3 regions of the Phyllobacterium sp. NPDC097923 genome follow, and region 2 is predicted to be linked to each of the others. Evidence: riboswitches for the same ligand, from Rfam matches in the RefSeq annotation. Region 2 holds a riboswitch; each other region holds the start of a gene.
The links. A riboswitch is a leader RNA that binds a small molecule or an ion and turns the genes downstream of it on or off. The one in region 2 is predicted to bind cobalamin.
Positions count from the first base shown of each region.

Region 1: it holds a riboswitch for cobalamin, as region 2 does, so the genes downstream of both, ACIQWS_RS21275 (aromatic ring-hydroxylating dioxygenase subunit alpha) here and ACIQWS_RS04330 (ABC transporter ATP-binding protein) in region 2, are expected to answer to the same signal.
Region 3: it holds a riboswitch for cobalamin, as region 2 does, so the genes downstream of both, ACIQWS_RS16920 (ribonucleoside-diphosphate reductase subunit alpha) here and ACIQWS_RS04330 (ABC transporter ATP-binding protein) in region 2, are expected to answer to the same signal.

Region 1 covers NZ_JBIWBL010000005.1:184,709-190,122, forward strand. The annotation lists gene ACIQWS_RS21260 (3-methyl-2-oxobutanoate hydroxymethyltransferase) at 1-40, shown strand, start outside; gene purU (formyltetrahydrofolate deformylase) at 45-941, shown strand; gene ACIQWS_RS21270 (hybrid-cluster NAD(P)-dependent oxidoreductase) at 1,165-2,256, opposite strand; gene ACIQWS_RS21275 (aromatic ring-hydroxylating dioxygenase subunit alpha) at 2,264-3,508, opposite strand; cobalamin riboswitch at 3,633-3,833, opposite strand; gene ACIQWS_RS21280 (DUF1868 domain-containing protein) at 3,945-4,655, opposite strand; gene ACIQWS_RS21285 (L-fuconate dehydratase) at 4,736-5,414, opposite strand, start outside.
Region 2 covers NZ_JBIWBL010000001.1:861,677-867,090, forward strand. The annotation lists gene cysN (sulfate adenylyltransferase subunit CysN) at 1-505, shown strand, start outside; gene cysQ (3'(2'),5'-bisphosphate nucleotidase CysQ) at 509-1,321, shown strand; gene ACIQWS_RS04320 (iron ABC transporter permease) at 1,495-2,481, opposite strand; gene ACIQWS_RS04325 (ABC transporter substrate-binding protein) at 2,515-3,462, opposite strand; gene ACIQWS_RS04330 (ABC transporter ATP-binding protein) at 3,462-4,268, opposite strand; cobalamin riboswitch at 4,587-4,800, opposite strand; gene ACIQWS_RS04335 (DUF2126 domain-containing protein) at 4,956-5,414, shown strand, end outside.
Region 3 covers NZ_JBIWBL010000003.1:235,393-240,806, reverse strand. The annotation lists gene ACIQWS_RS16935 (hemin ABC transporter substrate-binding protein) at 1-600, shown strand, start outside; gene ACIQWS_RS16930 (FecCD family ABC transporter permease) at 597-1,718, shown strand; gene ACIQWS_RS16925 (heme ABC transporter ATP-binding protein) at 1,721-2,512, shown strand; cobalamin riboswitch at 2,563-2,774, shown strand; gene ACIQWS_RS16920 (ribonucleoside-diphosphate reductase subunit alpha) at 2,882-5,414, shown strand, end outside.

The DNA.
Region 1 (5,414 bases), on a different contig from region 2:
CGAACTGGACCGTTTTCTCAAAGAGCTTCCTGGAGTTTGAACCGATGGATCATCAGTCCCCCACCTCGCCCGTAACCCGTCAGCCCTCTGATTATACGCACGGTTTCGTCCTCACCCTGTCGTGCGAAGACAAGCCGGGGATCGTGGCATCGGTGACGACGGAGCTGGCGGCGCTGGATGCCAATATCGCCGAGAGCAACCAGTTCTGGGACCGCCAGACCAACCGCTTCTTCATGCGCATCGCCTTTGCCGCCTCGGAGGAAACCTCCAAGGACGATGTCGAGCGGGCGCTGAAACCCGCCATCGAGCGCTTCGGCATGAAGACCACGCTGATCGATCAGGCCAAGAAGCCGAAGATCGTCATCATGGTGTCGAAGTTCGACCATGCGCTGTTGCACCTGTTCTACCAGATCAAGGTCGGCTGGCTCGATGCGGAAGTGGCCGCCATCGTCTCCAACCACGAGGACAGCCGCCGCTTTGCCGAGCATGAGGGCATCCCCTACCATGTGCTGCCCGTGTCCAAGGACAACAAGACGGCGCAGGAGGAGGCGCTGCTGAAGATCGTCAAGGACACCGGCGCCGATCTCGTCATCCTCGCCCGCTACATGCAGGTTCTGTCGGACAATCTGTCAAAACGGCTGTTCGGCAAGGTGATCAACATCCACCATTCGTTCCTGCCGAGCTTCAAGGGGGCAAAGCCCTATCACCAGGCGTTCGAGCGCGGGGTGAAGCTGATCGGCGCGACGGCGCATTATGTCACGCCCGACCTCGACGAGGGCCCGATCATCGAGCAGGAGACCGAGCGGGTCAGCCATGCCATGAGCGCCGAGGACTTTGTCGCCACCGGCCGCGATATCGAGAGCCGGGTGCTCGCCCGTGCCGTCAAGAAGCACCTCGAATCCCGCGTCATGCTCAACGGCCACAAGACCGTGGTGTTTTAGGCACAGGCATTTTTTACGGTGCGTGGTGCGTGGTTCGACAAGCTCACCATGAGGGAGGATGAGGACTTCAGGGAGTCATATCCTGCAATCCTTGTGATTAAGCATTGCAGCCCAACCCTCTCCCTCATGGTGAGCTTGTCGAACCACGCACAATCGCAATGCCAGCCTTCCCTGCCAGTTATTGCCTGCACTTCAGAGCGGAGAATACCTCAAAAGGTGGCGCTCAGGCCTCGATCTCCACATTGCCGAGGGGTTTCGTGCAGCAGGCAAGGACAAATCCCTCGTCGATCTCCTCGTCGAGAATGCCGCCATTGTGATCCATCTCGGACTTGCCCGAGAGTTTCATCACCTTGCACGTGCCGCACAGGCCGGATTCGCAGGCCGCTGCAATGCGGATACCGGCGCCGCGCGCCGCCTTGAGGATCGTATCCCCCGGCATGCACGGCACGTCCATGCCCGACATGGAAAAGGTGATCGTCGCCGATGCTTCCACGGCGTCGGTGGACATCACATCGAAGGCGGGCAAGACGGGTTCTGCGGCAGGACCGAAGCTTTCCTGATGATACCGCGCCATGTCGAAACCGCTGGCTTCGAGCATGCCGCGCACATCGCGCATGAAACTTTCCGGACCGCAGCAGAAGATCGTCCTGTCCTTGAAATCGGGTGACAGTAGCGGCAGCTTGGGCGCTTCCAACCGCCCGCGGATACCGGTCCACACCTGCCCCATCTCATGTTCCTTGATCAGGAACGACAGTTTCAGGTTGGGCATGCAGTTTGTCAGATATTCCAGTTCCCGGCGGAAAATGATGTCGCTGGGCCGGCGGGCGCAGGTGACGAAGCTGATATCGCTCTGCGGGGCGCAATCATGCATCCAGCGGGTCATCGACATCATCGGCGTGATGCCGGACCCGGCCGAGATGAACAGGTACTTTTCCCCCGGATGCCTGCGCATGGAGAAATCGCCGAGCGGACCGAAGGCCTTCAGCCGCATGCCGGGGGTCAGGTGATCCAGCATCCAGCGGGTGCCGATGCTGTTCTCCTGTGCCTTGACCGTCACGGCGATGGTGAAGGGCCGTGACGGGCTGGAGGAGAGCGTATAGGTGCGCAGGACGGCTTCGGGCTGCACCGGCAGCTCGAAGGTCATGAACTGGCCCGGCTCGTAGCGGAACCAGTTCTGGTTGTCGGAACGGAATGTGAAGGTCTTCACATTCGGCGCTTCCTCGATGATCGACAGACACTCCAGCAGATGCAGCCGGTCATTCCATGGCTGCATCTGGTCAAGGTGCGGGTAAGACTGAGGAACGCCCATGTTCATTGTGTACCTATGCTACCTTGCTGAGCCGCGTATCGCCGCCGGAGAGACGCTCTTCCATGAACCTGCAGTACCATTCGAGGAATTGCAGCACGCCGCCTTCATGCTCGGGCGAATAGGGTCCGGGCTCATAGGCGGGCGAGCGGATGCCGAAGGCATTTTCCTCGACGATCCGGCGGTCCTGGTCATTGGTCTCGAGCCAGACATGCGTCAGTTCCTCGATGGTGTAATCCACGCCCTCGACCGCATCCTTGTGCACCAGCCATTTGGTGGTGACCTGCGTTTCATCCGGGCCGAGCGGCAGCACACGGAAGGAAATGGCATGGTCGCCGAGGATATGGTTCCAGGTGGTCGGGTAATGGAACAGCAGCAGCGAGCCGATCTGCTTCTCGTTGACGCTGTCGCTGAGCTGCCGGCCGACGGCGCGGCGCCCGCTCATCGTGTAGCTTTCCGCATCGCGCAGCAGCGGCACACGGGTGGCGCGGTACTGGCCGTCATCGGACATGCGGAAAATGCTGGGCAGGCCTGCCGCTTCGCAGCGCTGCCAGTGCGCGGCAATCTCCGGATCGTCGGCGGCGCCCTGGACACCGCTTACGCTCGGCGCTTCCGGGAAAGTCTTGCACAGCTCGGGATGATTGGCCACGCAGTGATAGCACTCGCGGTTGTTTTCCCAGACCAGCTTCCAGTTGCCCTTTTCGACGATGGTGCTCTGATAGGCCACCTTGGTTTCGGTGAGGTGGTGCGGCGCGAGATAGGGTTCGATCAGTGCGCGCGTCGCGCTGAAATCGACAGGATTCTGCGCCAGGCAGATGAAGATGTAACCGCCGACGCTTTCGCACTGCACCGGCTTCAGGCTGTGCTGGCTGGCGTCGAAATCATCGCCCATCTGGCGGGCGAACAGCAGGCGCCCGTCAAGCTCGTAGGTCCACTGGTGATAGGGGCAGACGAGCTTGGCCGACGTGCCGCGCTCAGCCGAGCAGACGCGCGAGCCGCGATGGCGGCAGGAATTGTGAAAAGCCCGGATCTGGCCCTGGCGGTCGCGCACGATGACCACGGGATAGTCGCCGACCTGCACCGTGAAGAAGTTGCCGGGCTTGGCGACTTCGCAATCATGGCCGATGAACAGCCAGTCGCGATAAAAGATGTTCTCCATATCCAGCCGGAAATAATCCGGATCGGAATAGAAAGACTGTTCAAGGCCGTAGCCGGGTTTCCGGTTTCTCAGGTTCCGGAGCAGTTCGTTGCGTATATCCATGTCGTGTCCTCGCCTCGATGTTGCGAAAGAACTGACTGGTGGTGACGGAGGAAGAACGCCTGCACGGCCAGCCACCGGCTGGTGCCCGCACAGAATCATGCTCCTTGATCGCCCACCGCGATCAGTCGGTTTTCAGTACCGAGGCTGGTTTCCGGGCTCTGGAGTTGCCGTATCGGCTGTCACGACGCCTTCCCGGGGTTGTGACCCAGTGGCTGTTATGCCGTGTTTCACTCCACTACCGTTGCGGGGGCAGCGCCGGGTTTCCGACCGGCTTCCCAATTCTCCGCTTCCCTAGAAAAGCGGCACCTCAAGTGCCCCGATAAAAGCATCCGGCACCCAAAAAGAATAGGTGCGGAAACGACATCGCATTTACGTAAGACGACACGCCGGGCGCGTGTACACTATGTCGCAGATTGGCGATCAAACGGCCTCTGGTTCAATCCAGAACCACCAGTTCCTCGAAATGATTCATATCGACAAAACTGCACAATGCGGGCGCATTCAACGCAATGACCGGCGATTCACGCCGGATGAATGCTAGGCAATCATCCAGAAGTTCCTGCCAGGCCCCGAGCCTTTCATCCGGGAACCGCGCGATCGGATAGGCCAGCGTGATGTGGAAGACATAGGTGTCGTGATCAGGATGCCGGTAACCGAACGGCACGGCCAGTTCATCGCGCCAGGCGCGCATGATGCGCTCGTCATATTCACTGGCGCCCGCCACGGTCAGACCTGCCGGCGTGACATCGATCACCTCCACGTTGAACGGCCCGCATCCCTCGAAATCCCGCAGGCGATCCACATAAAGCCGCGTCATGTCGTCGATGCTTGTCTCCAATGGAACATCATCCGGCCAATAGGACGGGCGGCGGCGATATTCGATAATGCCCTGAAACAGCGTCATGTGCAGGCTGGAGACGGGGGTAAAGGCCAGTTGCCCGGCATCGGGCATCGCCAGCATCCGGTCGCGCACGGCAATGACCGAGCCTTCCGACTCGGACCCCTTCACGAGATGGCAGACCACCGTATTGCCAGGTTCCGGCTGAAAGACGCCCGCGCTGTTGTAGCGCCGGCCAAGATGCACCGGTGGTTCCGGGTGCAGGCTGGCGGCAAAGCGGGCAAGCGAAGGCTTGATCAGATCGAGCATGGGAACCCCGTGACGAGAAAAGACAATGCAATCGCCATAGGACAGCTCTTTGTCAGACTGATGAAGCCCCGCCCCTTTTCCTATGGCCGGTGGAGATATTCCTTGATCGACGCCTGTTTCATTTCAATCGAGAAACCCGGCAGCGACGGTGGCATATAGGCGGCATCCCGGATATGGCAGGGATCGACAAAATGTTCGTGCAGATGGTCGACATATTCGATCACCCGGCCCTCCTTCGTCCCCGACACGGCGATATAGTCGATCATCGACAGATGCTGCACATATTCGCACAGGCCGACACCGCCCGCATGCGGCCAGACAGGAAGCTCATATTTGGCGGCAATCAGCAGCACGGCGAGCACTTCGTTCAGACCGCCCATGCGGCACGAATCGATCTGCACCACGTCGATGGCGCCTTCGGCGATGAACTGCTTGAACATGATGCGGTTCTGGCACATCTCGCCGGTCGCGACCTTCACCGGCTTGATTGCCTGCCGGATCTTGCGGTGGCCCGCCACGTCATCCGGGCTGGTCGGCTCTTCGATGAAGAACGGCTTGACGAAGGCAAGCTTGTTGACCCAATCGATGGCCTCGCCCACTTCCCAGACCTGATTGGCATCGATCATCAGGATACGGTCCGGCCCGATGACCTCACGGGCAATGGTCAGGCGGCGGATATCGTCTTCAAGATCGCGGCCGACCTTCATCTTGATGTGGTTGAAACCGGCATCAACGGCTTCCTGGCAGAGGCGGCGCAGC
Region 2 (5,414 bases):
GGTCGCCAATCTCGTTGAAAAACGCCTGTCGTCGCTCGGCAAGCACACCTATATTCTCGATGGCGACAATGTGCGCCATGGGCTCAACCGCGACCTTGGCTTCACCGAAGAGGACCGGGTGGAAAACATCCGCCGCGTCGGCGAGGTGGCCAAGCTGATGGTGGATGCGGGCCTGATCGTGCTGGTCTCGTTCATTTCGCCGTTCCGTTCGGAGCGCCGCATGGTGCGCGAGCTGCTGGCCGATGGCGAGTTTCTTGAAATCTTCGTCGATACGCCGTTCGAGGAATGCGCGCGGCGTGACCCGAAGGGGCTTTACGCCAAGGCACTGCGCGGCGAGATCAAGAATTTCACCGGCGTCGACTCGCCCTATGAAGCGCCGGAGAATCCGGAACTGCATCTGCACACGGTCGGCCGCACGACGGAGGCACTTGCCTCGGAGGTGGAGAAGCTGCTGGTCGAGCACGGCATCATCTTCAACTACGATCAAAGCTCATGGTCGATTTAGGCGATGCCTGATTTATTCACCCCCCTCGATCACTCGAGCCTGCTTGCCGTCCTGGAAACCGCGGCCATTGCGGCCGGGCAGGAAATCCTGCGCATTTACGCGGAGGGCTGTGATTTCGCGCTGAAGGATGACCAGTCGCCGGTCACGGAAGCCGATCACGCCGCCGAAGCCATCATCCTGGCGGCTCTGCGCAGGGCGACGCCTGACATACCCGTCGTGGCGGAAGAGGAAATCTCCGGCGGCCACGTGCCCGGCGATCTCGGCGCGCGCTTCTATCTGGTGGATCCGCTCGACGGAACGCGGGAATTTGTCAGCCGCAACGGTGATTTCACCGTCAACATCGCGCTGATCGAAAACGCGGCGCCCGTTCTCGGCGTTGTCTATGCCCCCGTGCGCGGTGTGCTGTTCACGGGCGGCACTGCCGGCGCGCAGGAAGTTGCCATCGGCGAGGGCGGTGCCGTCACCGCACGCAAAGCCATAGGCTGCCGCACCAGTCCGGACGACCTCATTGCCGTTGCCAGCCGCTCGCACCGCACGCCGGAAACCGATGCCTATCTGGAAAAATTCCGTGTTGCCGACTGTGTGTCCGTCGGGTCGTCACTGAAATTCGGCCTGCTTGCACGCGGTGAGGCCGATATTTACCCGCGTTTCGGCCGGACCATGGAATGGGATACGGCGGCGGGCGATGCGGTCCTGCGCGCTGCCGGAGGCATAACCCTGACGCTGGATGGCAATCCGCTGACCTATGGCCGCCGCAATCAGGCCGACGACGCCGATTTCGCCAATCCGGATTTCGTGGCCTGGGGAAAGCTATAGTCTGATCGCAATGACATTTGCGTGGTGCGTGGTTCGACAAGCTCACCATGAGGGATGTGGATTGGTGCAAGATCAATCGCGAAGGTTGCAGAGTGTAATTCCCTGCGATCCACGCCCTCCCTCATGGTGAGCTTGTCGAACCACGCACCGCGCTGTTGCCATCCGATCGCCGGTTACCCTGGTCGCTTCCTCAACAGGATCGTCACCACAAAAAACGCGCCGATGGAACTGGTAACGATACCGATGGGTAATTCCTGCGGCGCCAGCAGCAGACGGGCCGCGAGGTCGCTGAGCAGGATCAGCAGGGCGCCGAGCACGGCGCAGGTGACGATCAGTCCCGCATGCAGCTGCCCGGAAAAACGCCGGGCAATGTGCGGGATCATCAGGCCGACAAAGCCGATGACGCCAGCCACCGAGACAAAGATCGCGGTGGAGAAGGCGCAGACGATGAACACCGTGTTGCGCAGGCGCGTCACCCTTATGCCAAGGCTTTCCGCCGTGTTTTCGCCAGCCAGCAGGGCATCGAGATTGCGGTGGTTGTACAGGGCGTAGACCAGGATGGCGGCAAGCCCGGTGAGGGCGAGCGGCAGGTTCTCCCAGCGGGCAAGGCCAAGGCCGCCGAGTGTCCAGAACATCACCGAATGCGCGGCGCGCTGGTCGCCGGCAAACACCATGTAGTTGGTGAGTGCAGCAAACAGGAAGGAGACGGCAAGGCCCGCCAGGATCAGCCGCTCCGGCCCCTGTCCCTGCACGCGCCGCACCAGCATCAGCACGACGATGGCCGCCAGCATGCCGCCGCTGAAGGCGGCAATCGGCAGCGTCCAGATGCCGAAGCGGTCGCCGATGACCGTAATCACCGAGACTGCTCCCGCCGCCGCGCCATTGGAAAGGCCGAACAGGAACGGATCGGCAAGGTCGTTGCGGGTGACGGTTTGCAGCAGCGCGCCGATAATGCCGAGCCCCGCGCCGACGCAGATCGCAAGGATCACCCGCGGCAGGCGCAGGTCAACGATGATCTTGCCGACCGGGCCATTGACGACGGTATCGGAGAGACCGGCGGCATGGGCGAGGGCGCGCAGGACGTCGCCGAGCGGAATGACCGTTGCCCCATAGGCAATCGACACGAGGGCGAGGGCCAGAATGGCCATCACCCCCGTCATGAGTGTCAGATGCTGACGGAAAGGCAGATGCACTCAGAATGCTTCCGGATGCATGGCCTTGGCCATCTTGGCGATGGCCTCGATGTTGGCCGGTCCGGGCGTCAGTTCCGCATAGCGCAGGGCGACGAAGCGGTTGTTCTTGACGGCGTCGGTTTCCTTCATTGCCGGATGGGATTTGAGGAAGTTGAGCAGCTTCTGGTAACCCGCATCATCCTGATAATCGAGGAGGACGAGGAATTCCGGATTGCGCGTCGCCACGGTTTCCCACGAAGTAGTGCCCCAACTGGTGTCGAGATCGGCCATGATGTTGGTGCCGCCGGCTTCGCTGATCATCGCCGTGGGAATGGCGAACTTGCCCGCTGTAAACGGCTTGTCCTCGCCGGAATCATAGAGGAAGACGCGGGTGCCGCTCTTGTCGCCGATCTTGGTCTTGATCGCGGCAAGTTCTGTCTTCCAGCCGCCGACGAGTTTATTTGCCTCGTCCTCTTTGCCGAAAATTTTGCCGAGCTTTTCCATGTCGCCATAAAGCAGGTCCATGGATGCAGCGGGCCGGGACTTGTCGAGATGAACGCAGCTTTCGGTCAGTTCAAGCGTCTTGATGCCATGCGGCGCCAGCGTGTCGGGGGTCACTTCGCCGCCCGGCTTCATGCCGTAATTCCAGCCGGCGAAGAAGAAATCCGGTTCCGCCGCAATGAGATTTTCAAGGGTCGGGTATTTGGGCGCAAGCTCGGGAATGGCGCCCAGCTGCTTCTTGAAGGCGTCGTCGAGCTTGTACCAGCCGGTAATGCCCGAAACCCCGACCATCGAGGATTGCAGGTGCAGGGCGAAGGCCATTTCGCTCATGTTGATGTCCTGGATGACCGCGCGCTTTGGCGCGGCCTCGAAGGTGAGGGGGTTGCCGCAACTTTCGACCGTCACGGGAAACGCCCATGCGGGGGCGGACAGCGCCGATAAGGCGAGGGCGAGCAGCATTCTTTTCATCAAATTCTCCGTAGCTGAGCAGTTTGTTTTGTGGTTGGTCCGGGTGCTTCGAACACCATGAGATCGCGATCCTGCGAGGGATGGCGCAGGCGCAGCACATCGAGATCGAAGACATCGCTGACGATGCGCGGCGTCAGCGTTTCGTCGGGCGTGCCGGCGGCGACGAGCTGGGCGGCATGCATGACGGCGACGTGGGTGGCAAACGGCGCCACCAGCGGCAGGTCGTGCAGGACTGCGATGGTTGTCACGTCGAGGCCGGCGACCAGCGCCAGCAGTTCGCTGCGCGCTTTCGGGTCGAGGTGATTGGTGGGTTCGTCGAGAAACAGGATATCCGGCTGCTGGGCGATGGCGCGCGCCAGCTGCACGCGCTGCCTTTCGCCGCCGGAGAGCGAGCCGATGGGACGGCGCGAAAACGCGGCGATCCCGGCGCGGAGCAGGGCTTCCGTCACGATATCCCGGTCTTTCGCCTTGGTCAGGGTGCCGGTGTGCGGGATGCGGCCAAGGGATACATAATCGTCCACCAGCAATTGCGGGTCCGGCATGTCGGTCTGGCCGACGAAGGCAAATCTCCTGGCCCGTTCCTTCGGCGGCAGCCGGTCTATTGCCGTGCCGTCGAGATGGACGTTGCCGGAGGAGGGACGCAGCAGCCCGGCCAGCATGCGCAAAAGCGTGGATTTCCCGGCGCCATTCGGCCCGATAATGGCAAGACGCGCGCCGCGCACGATGTCGAGCGATACCTCATCCACCAGCGTCTGGCCGGCTGTGCGGAACGTCACCTCGTCGGCACGCAGGGCGACATGGCTCATGGGCGGATATCCGTGACTGCAGGCAAGGCACATGGTGTCAAATCCCAACCGGTAAACGTCGTCGCGTCATCGCGGACGCGTCGTTCTCGTATAGTAACGTTATAACATTAGTCAATACCCGATATGTCATGGCTGCCCCGGCCGCGGCTGGCCGCCGGCGGTCTTGCACGGGGTGCAGAGGATAATCAGGTGGTCGGGTCTTGGCGTGGTCATGCCGGTGCCTTGCCTTGTGGACAAAGGTTAGGGGAACGCGGCCAATGCACCATCGCGACAATGCGGGAGAGGACATCGCATCGCTCCCGGCACACCCCGTCCGGTTCGAATTGTAGATGAGATGGCAGGTCTCCTGGCTCGCGGGTCTCAGCTTCGCCTTGCCTTCCCGACCTTCCGGTCAGTGGCATGTCAGGCATCGCTCACCGCTTACAGTTGCGGGGGCAGCCACGGTCTCGGTCCCTTTTGGGTACGCCTCACCGTGTTCCCTTTTCATCTCCCGCGTTGTCGTGCAGAAGAAACCATCGGCGCGAATGCTATGCGGCCAGCCGCGCAGTTGCAAGCACGTTTATGCGGCAATTTTTGCCGCTGCCAAAATTTTTGGCAAATGAAAGATTTCAATTGGCCGGTAACTCGTTAGAGTGCGGGGAGCATTTGTGGAACCGCGGTTTTTTTGAATCAGACTTTTGAGGCGATATGGCAATTCACGCAGCAGTCTATCATCTGACGCATTACCGGTATGACCGGCCCATCACGCTCGGGCCGCAGATCATCCGGCTCCAGCCAGCACCCCATTCCCGGACAAAAGTTCTCAGCCATTCCCTGAAAGTCAGTCCGGCCAATCATTTCGTCAACCTGCAGCAGGATCCCTACGGCAATTTCCTCGCCCGCTTCGTCTTTCCCGAACCGGTGACGGAGCTGAAGATCGAGGTCGATCTCGTCGCTGATATGACCGTCTACAATCCATTCGATTTCTTCGTCGAACCGGTCGCCGAAACCTGGCCGTTCAGCTATCCCGAAGAGATCAGCGACGACCTGTCGATCTATATGAAGCCGGAATCGGCAGGACCGCTGGTTTCGGCTTTCCTTGCAACCATCGATCGCAGCCCGACGAACACGGTGAATTTCGTCGTCGATCTCAACGCACGTATCCAG
Region 3 (5,414 bases), on a different contig from region 2:
ATTGCCGTGGAAGGCAGCGGCCCGAAGGAAACCATCGATGTCCTGAAGAAGGCCAGCCTGCCCTTCGTTTTTGTGCCGGAAGATTACACCGGAAAGAGTATCGCGGCGAAAATACGCGTGGTGGGTACGGCACTTGGCGTTGACGACAAGGCGGAAAAACTGGCGTCGCAGGTCGAGAAGGATTTGCAGGCGGCCGAAGACGCAACGAAGAACATCAAGAACCGCAAGCGGATTCTGTTTGTCCTCAGCGCCCAAGGCGGCAAGATCATGGCCTCCGGCACCAAAACGGCAGCCAATGGGATCATCGCACTGGCCGGTGCCGACAATGCGATCACGGAATATCCCGGATACAAGCCATTGACGGACGAGGCGATCATCACCGCCAAACCCGACGTCATTCTGGTCATGGACCGCGGTGGTGACCATGCGTCCGACAATGCCGACCTTCTTGCCAATGCGGCGATCGCCGCGACGCCCGCCGGCAAAGACAAGAAGATCATCCGCATGAGCGGTCAGTATCTGCTGGGCTTCGGGCCGCGTGCGCCCAAGGCAATTCACGAGCTGGCCGAAGCCATTTACGGCAACGAACTCGGCAAATGAGTGAGACCGTCTTGAGAAAACCTGCCGTCCTTGCTTCCGCACAGGGCGGCAGCAGACTGCGCCCGGATGGTGACCGGTCAGTGTTTGCGCGCATGGTCATTGCTTGCCTGTGCGTCGCGCTCGTTGCCACAGTCCTTTTCAGCCTCGCCTTTGGTGCATCCGATGCATCGGTCCTCTCCGTCGTGAAGTCCCTGATTGCCGGATCCGATATCACGGACAATGCGCTCTCCGTCCGTGATCGCATCATCATTTACGATATCCGCTTGCCCCGCGTCATTCTCGGCGCGCTGATCGGCGCGTCCCTTGCCGTATCGGGTGCAGTCATGCAGGGATTGTTCCGCAATCCGCTGGCTGACCCCGGCATTGTCGGCGTCTCGGCGGGCGCCGGGCTTGGCGCGGTCAGCATCATCGTTCTCGGCGGAACCTTCCTCGCCCCGGTGATCGCTCTGTTCAGTCTCTATGCCTTGCCGCTCGCCGCTTTCTTCGGCGCCCTCATCTTCACGCTCATCCTCTACCACGTCGCGACGCGGCGCGGGCAAACGTCCATCGCCACGATGCTGCTCGCCGGTATTGCGCTCGGCGCCATGGCCGCCGCCTATATCGGTGTCCTGGTCTATGTCGCCGACGACAAACAGTTGCGCGACCTGACATTCTGGGGGCTGGGATCGCTGGCGGGAGCCAATTGGGTCAAGATCGCCGCATCAGGCCCGCTCATTGCGCTCGCCCTCGTCATTTCACCATTCCTCGCCCGCGGCCTCAACGGGCTCGCCCTCGGGGAAGCATCGGCCAGCCATCTCGGCATTCCGGTACAGCGCTTCAAACGCATCGCCATTGTCACCGTCGCTGCGGCCACCGGCGCATCGGTTGCGGTGAGCGGCGGCATCGGCTTTGTCGGCGTCGTCGTTCCGCATCTGCTGCGCCTCGTGATTGGCCCCGATCATCGCTATCTCCTGCCGGCCGCCGCTCTCCTTGGCGCCTGCCTCCTTCTGATTGCCGATGCGGTCAGCCGGACCATCGTTGCTCCAGCCGAATTGCCGATCGGCATCGTCACGGCAGCCGTTGGCGCACCCTTCTTCCTGTGGATATTGCTGCGTCGCCGCGGCATTCTGGACCTCTGATCATGATCCGTGTTTCCAATGTCTCCGTGTCCCTCGGTCGAAACAGAATCGTCGAGAACATATCCTTTGATGCTGAGGCAGGCGCATTCACAGTTATCGTCGGACCCAATGGGTCAGGCAAAACGACCCTGATGCGTGCACTCTCCGGTGATCTGCCGCATGAGGGCGTCATCAGCATCAACGGCACGCCGATCAACCGGCTGAAGCTCTGGCAGATGGCAACCATGCGGGCGATCCTGCCGCAATCCACCTCGCTGTCCTTCCCGTTTACCGTGCGTGAGATCGTCAAGCTGGGCATGACCAGCGGCCGCTCCGGTGCTTCGCGCCACAACGTGGACACACTGCCCGATGAAGCGCTTGAGCGCGTCGACCTCGCGGGTTTCGGCGGGCGGTTCTATCAGGAACTCTCTGGCGGCGAGCAGCAGCGGGTGCAACTGGCGCGCGTCCTCTGCCAGGTCTGGCAACCGATGCTGGACGGCCAGCCGCGCTTTCTCTTTCTTGATGAGCCGGTTTCAAGCCTCGATATCAAACATCAGCTGATCATCATGCAGATTGCCCGCGATTTTGCCGATCGCGGTGGCGGGGTCATCGCGATCCTGCATGACCTCAACCTGACCTCCATGTTTGCCGACCGCGTCGTGGTCATGCACAGGGGAAGGGCCGATTCTGTGGGTACCCCCATGGAAGTCTTGACGGATGACCGCATCCTGCGCGTCTATGAATGTGCGCTCAAGGTCGGCGGTCTGCCCGGAAAATCCGTACCGTTCGTCTTGCCGCAATCCGCAGTGCTCTGAGCACGCGAAGCTGTCGCTATCTATCTATTGACTAAAAATTGCGATTTGATACTAAATATAGACGTTATGGTTCTCTCCGAGTCGCAAGACCGGGAGCTAAGAGGGAAGCCGGTGAAATGTCCTGGACATTGATGCCGGCGCTGCCCCCGCAACTGTAAACAGCGAGTTGTTGTCGACAATGCCACTGAAGCCCAGCTTCGGGAAGGCCGACACCAGCGCCGACCTGTGAGCCAGGAGACCTGCCATGACATGATGAACGTCCACGGGCGGGGTGTCCCGGTGTGTCGCTTGCAATGGTCGGCCGCAAGCTGACCGGATTCTTGCACGCGTGCGCTCGACCTTTGCCCCCAACATTTGGGGTATAAGCATATGTCTCTTTCTCTTCAAACCACCCGCGCCGACGGTCAGTCGCCGGTTCGTCCTGCCGAACTGCAGCCATCATCCAGCGAGCCCGGCTACCGCGTCATTCGGCGCAATGGCTCGGTCACCCCCTTCGATCCGCTGAAAATCACCGTTGCTCTCACCAAAGCCTTCCTCGCCGTCGAAGGCAATGTCGCTGCCGGTTCGCGCCGTGTGCACGATGTCGTCGAAGGCTTGACCGCCGACATCGTGACAACATTGAAGCGCCGCAGCAGCGAAGGCCGTCTGTTTCACATTGAAGACGTGCAGGACCAGGTCGAACTTGCCCTCATGCGCAGCGAAAACCACAAAGTCGCCCGCGCTTACGTGCTCTACCGGGAAGAACGCGCGAGAGAACGGGCGAAGCTGGTGGAACCCGTGGCCGAAACCGGCCCGTCCCTCAGCGTCACCCTGCTTGATGGGACCAGGGCACCGCTCGATGCGGCGCGCCTCGCCCGAATCATCGATGAAGCCTGCGAAGGACTTGACGGGGTCAGCGCCACCCCGATCCTCAGCGAAACCCAGCGCAATCTCTATGACGGTATCACCCTCGACGAACTGTCGCTTGCGCCCATTCTGGCTGCACGCACACTCGTTGAAACCGAACCGAACTATTCCTTTGTCACTGCCCGGCTGCTTCTGGACAAGCTGCGCCGCGAAGCCTTGAGCTTTGTCTTCGGCAGGCCTGAACAGGCGACCCAGCATGAAATGGCGGAGCGATACGCCGATTATTTCCCCGCCTATGTGAAGGCTGGGATTGAAGCGGAACTGCTCGATCCTGAACTTGCCCGCTTCGACCTGCGGAAAATATCAGCAGCCCTGAAGCCGGAACGCGACCTGCAGTTCCAGTATCTCGGCCTGCAGACATTGTATGATCGCTATCTCCAGCAGACACGCGGTATCCGGTTCGAATTGCCGCAGGCCTTCCTGATGCGCGTTGCCATGGGCCTCGCCACCCGCGAGATCGACCGGGAAGCGCGCGCCATCGAATTCTACGACCTGCTGTCGTCGTTCGACTTCATGGCTTCGACTCCAACCTTGTTCAATTCGGGCACGCTGCGCCCACAACTGTCCTCCTGCTTCCTGACCACCGTCGCCGACGATCTCGACGGTATTTTCAAAGCGGTGAAGGACAACGCGCTTCTGGCAAAATATTCCGGCGGTCTCGGCAATGACTGGACGCCCGTGCGCGGTCTTGGTGCCCATATCAAGGGAACCAACGGCGAAAGCCAAGGCGTCGTACCGTTCCTGAAAGTGGCCAACGATACGGCCATCGCGGTCAATCAGGGCGGCAAGCGCAAGGGCGCCGTCTGTGCCTATCTCGAGACCTGGCATGTCGATATCGAGGAGTTTCTCGATCTGCGCAAGAATACCGGTGACGACCGCCGCCGCACCCATGACATGAACACGGCCAACTGGGTGCCTGATCTGTTCATGAGTCGCGTGGAAAAGGACGAGCCATGGACCCTGTTCTCACCCGACGAGACACCGGATCTGCATGATCTCTATGGCGCGGCATTCAAATCCGCCTACGAGGCCTATGAAGCCAAGGCCGCACGCGGGGAAATCCGTGTCTTCCGCACCGTGCGGGCACTGGATCTCTGGCGCCGGATTTTGACGATGCTGTTCGAGACCGGCCATCCCTGGGTCACGTTCAAGGACCCCTGCAATATCCGCTCGCCGCAGGGTCACGCCGGCGTCGTGCATTCCTCGAACCTGTGCACCGAGATTACCCTCAACACATCGAAGGATGAAGTTGCGGTGTGCAATCTTGGCTCGATCAATCTTGCCAATCACATTGCAGCTGGGGGCCTCGACCTTGAGCGTCTCGCGCGCACTGTGGCGACGGCCATGCGCATGCTCGACAATGTCATCGACATCAACTTCTACACCATCCCCGAAGCGCGCTCTTCCAACCTGCGTCACCGTCCGGTTGGCCTCGGGCTGATGGGGTTCCAGGATGCATTGCAGGCTCTGCGCATTCCCTACGCGTCCAATGAGGCCGTGGCTTTTGCCGATCTCAGCATGGAAGCCATTTCCTACCATGCCATTTCGGCATCGGTTGACCTCGCCAGCGAACGCGGCAGCTATCCAAGCTTCAACGGCTCGCTCTGGTCAAAAGGCATTCTTCCGATCGATTCCATCGAACTGCTCGACCAGGCCCGCACGGCCGCCGGTGCCAGGCTTTCGATGGACCGCAGCACGACCCTTGATTGGGAAGCTCTGCGCAAGCGGGTGACGACAACCGGAATGCGCAATTCCAACACCATGGCGATTGCCCCGACTGCAACGATTTCCAACATTTGCGGCGTTGCCCAGTCCATCGAGCCCGCCTATCAGAACCTCTTCGTCAAATCCAACATGTCAGGCGACTTCACTGTCGTGAATGCTGCACTGGTGCATGATCTGAAGCAGCGCGGGCTGTGGGACGAGGTGATGATTTCGGACCTGAAATATTTCGACGGCTCGGTTGGTGAAATCGACCGCATCCCCGCCGACCTCA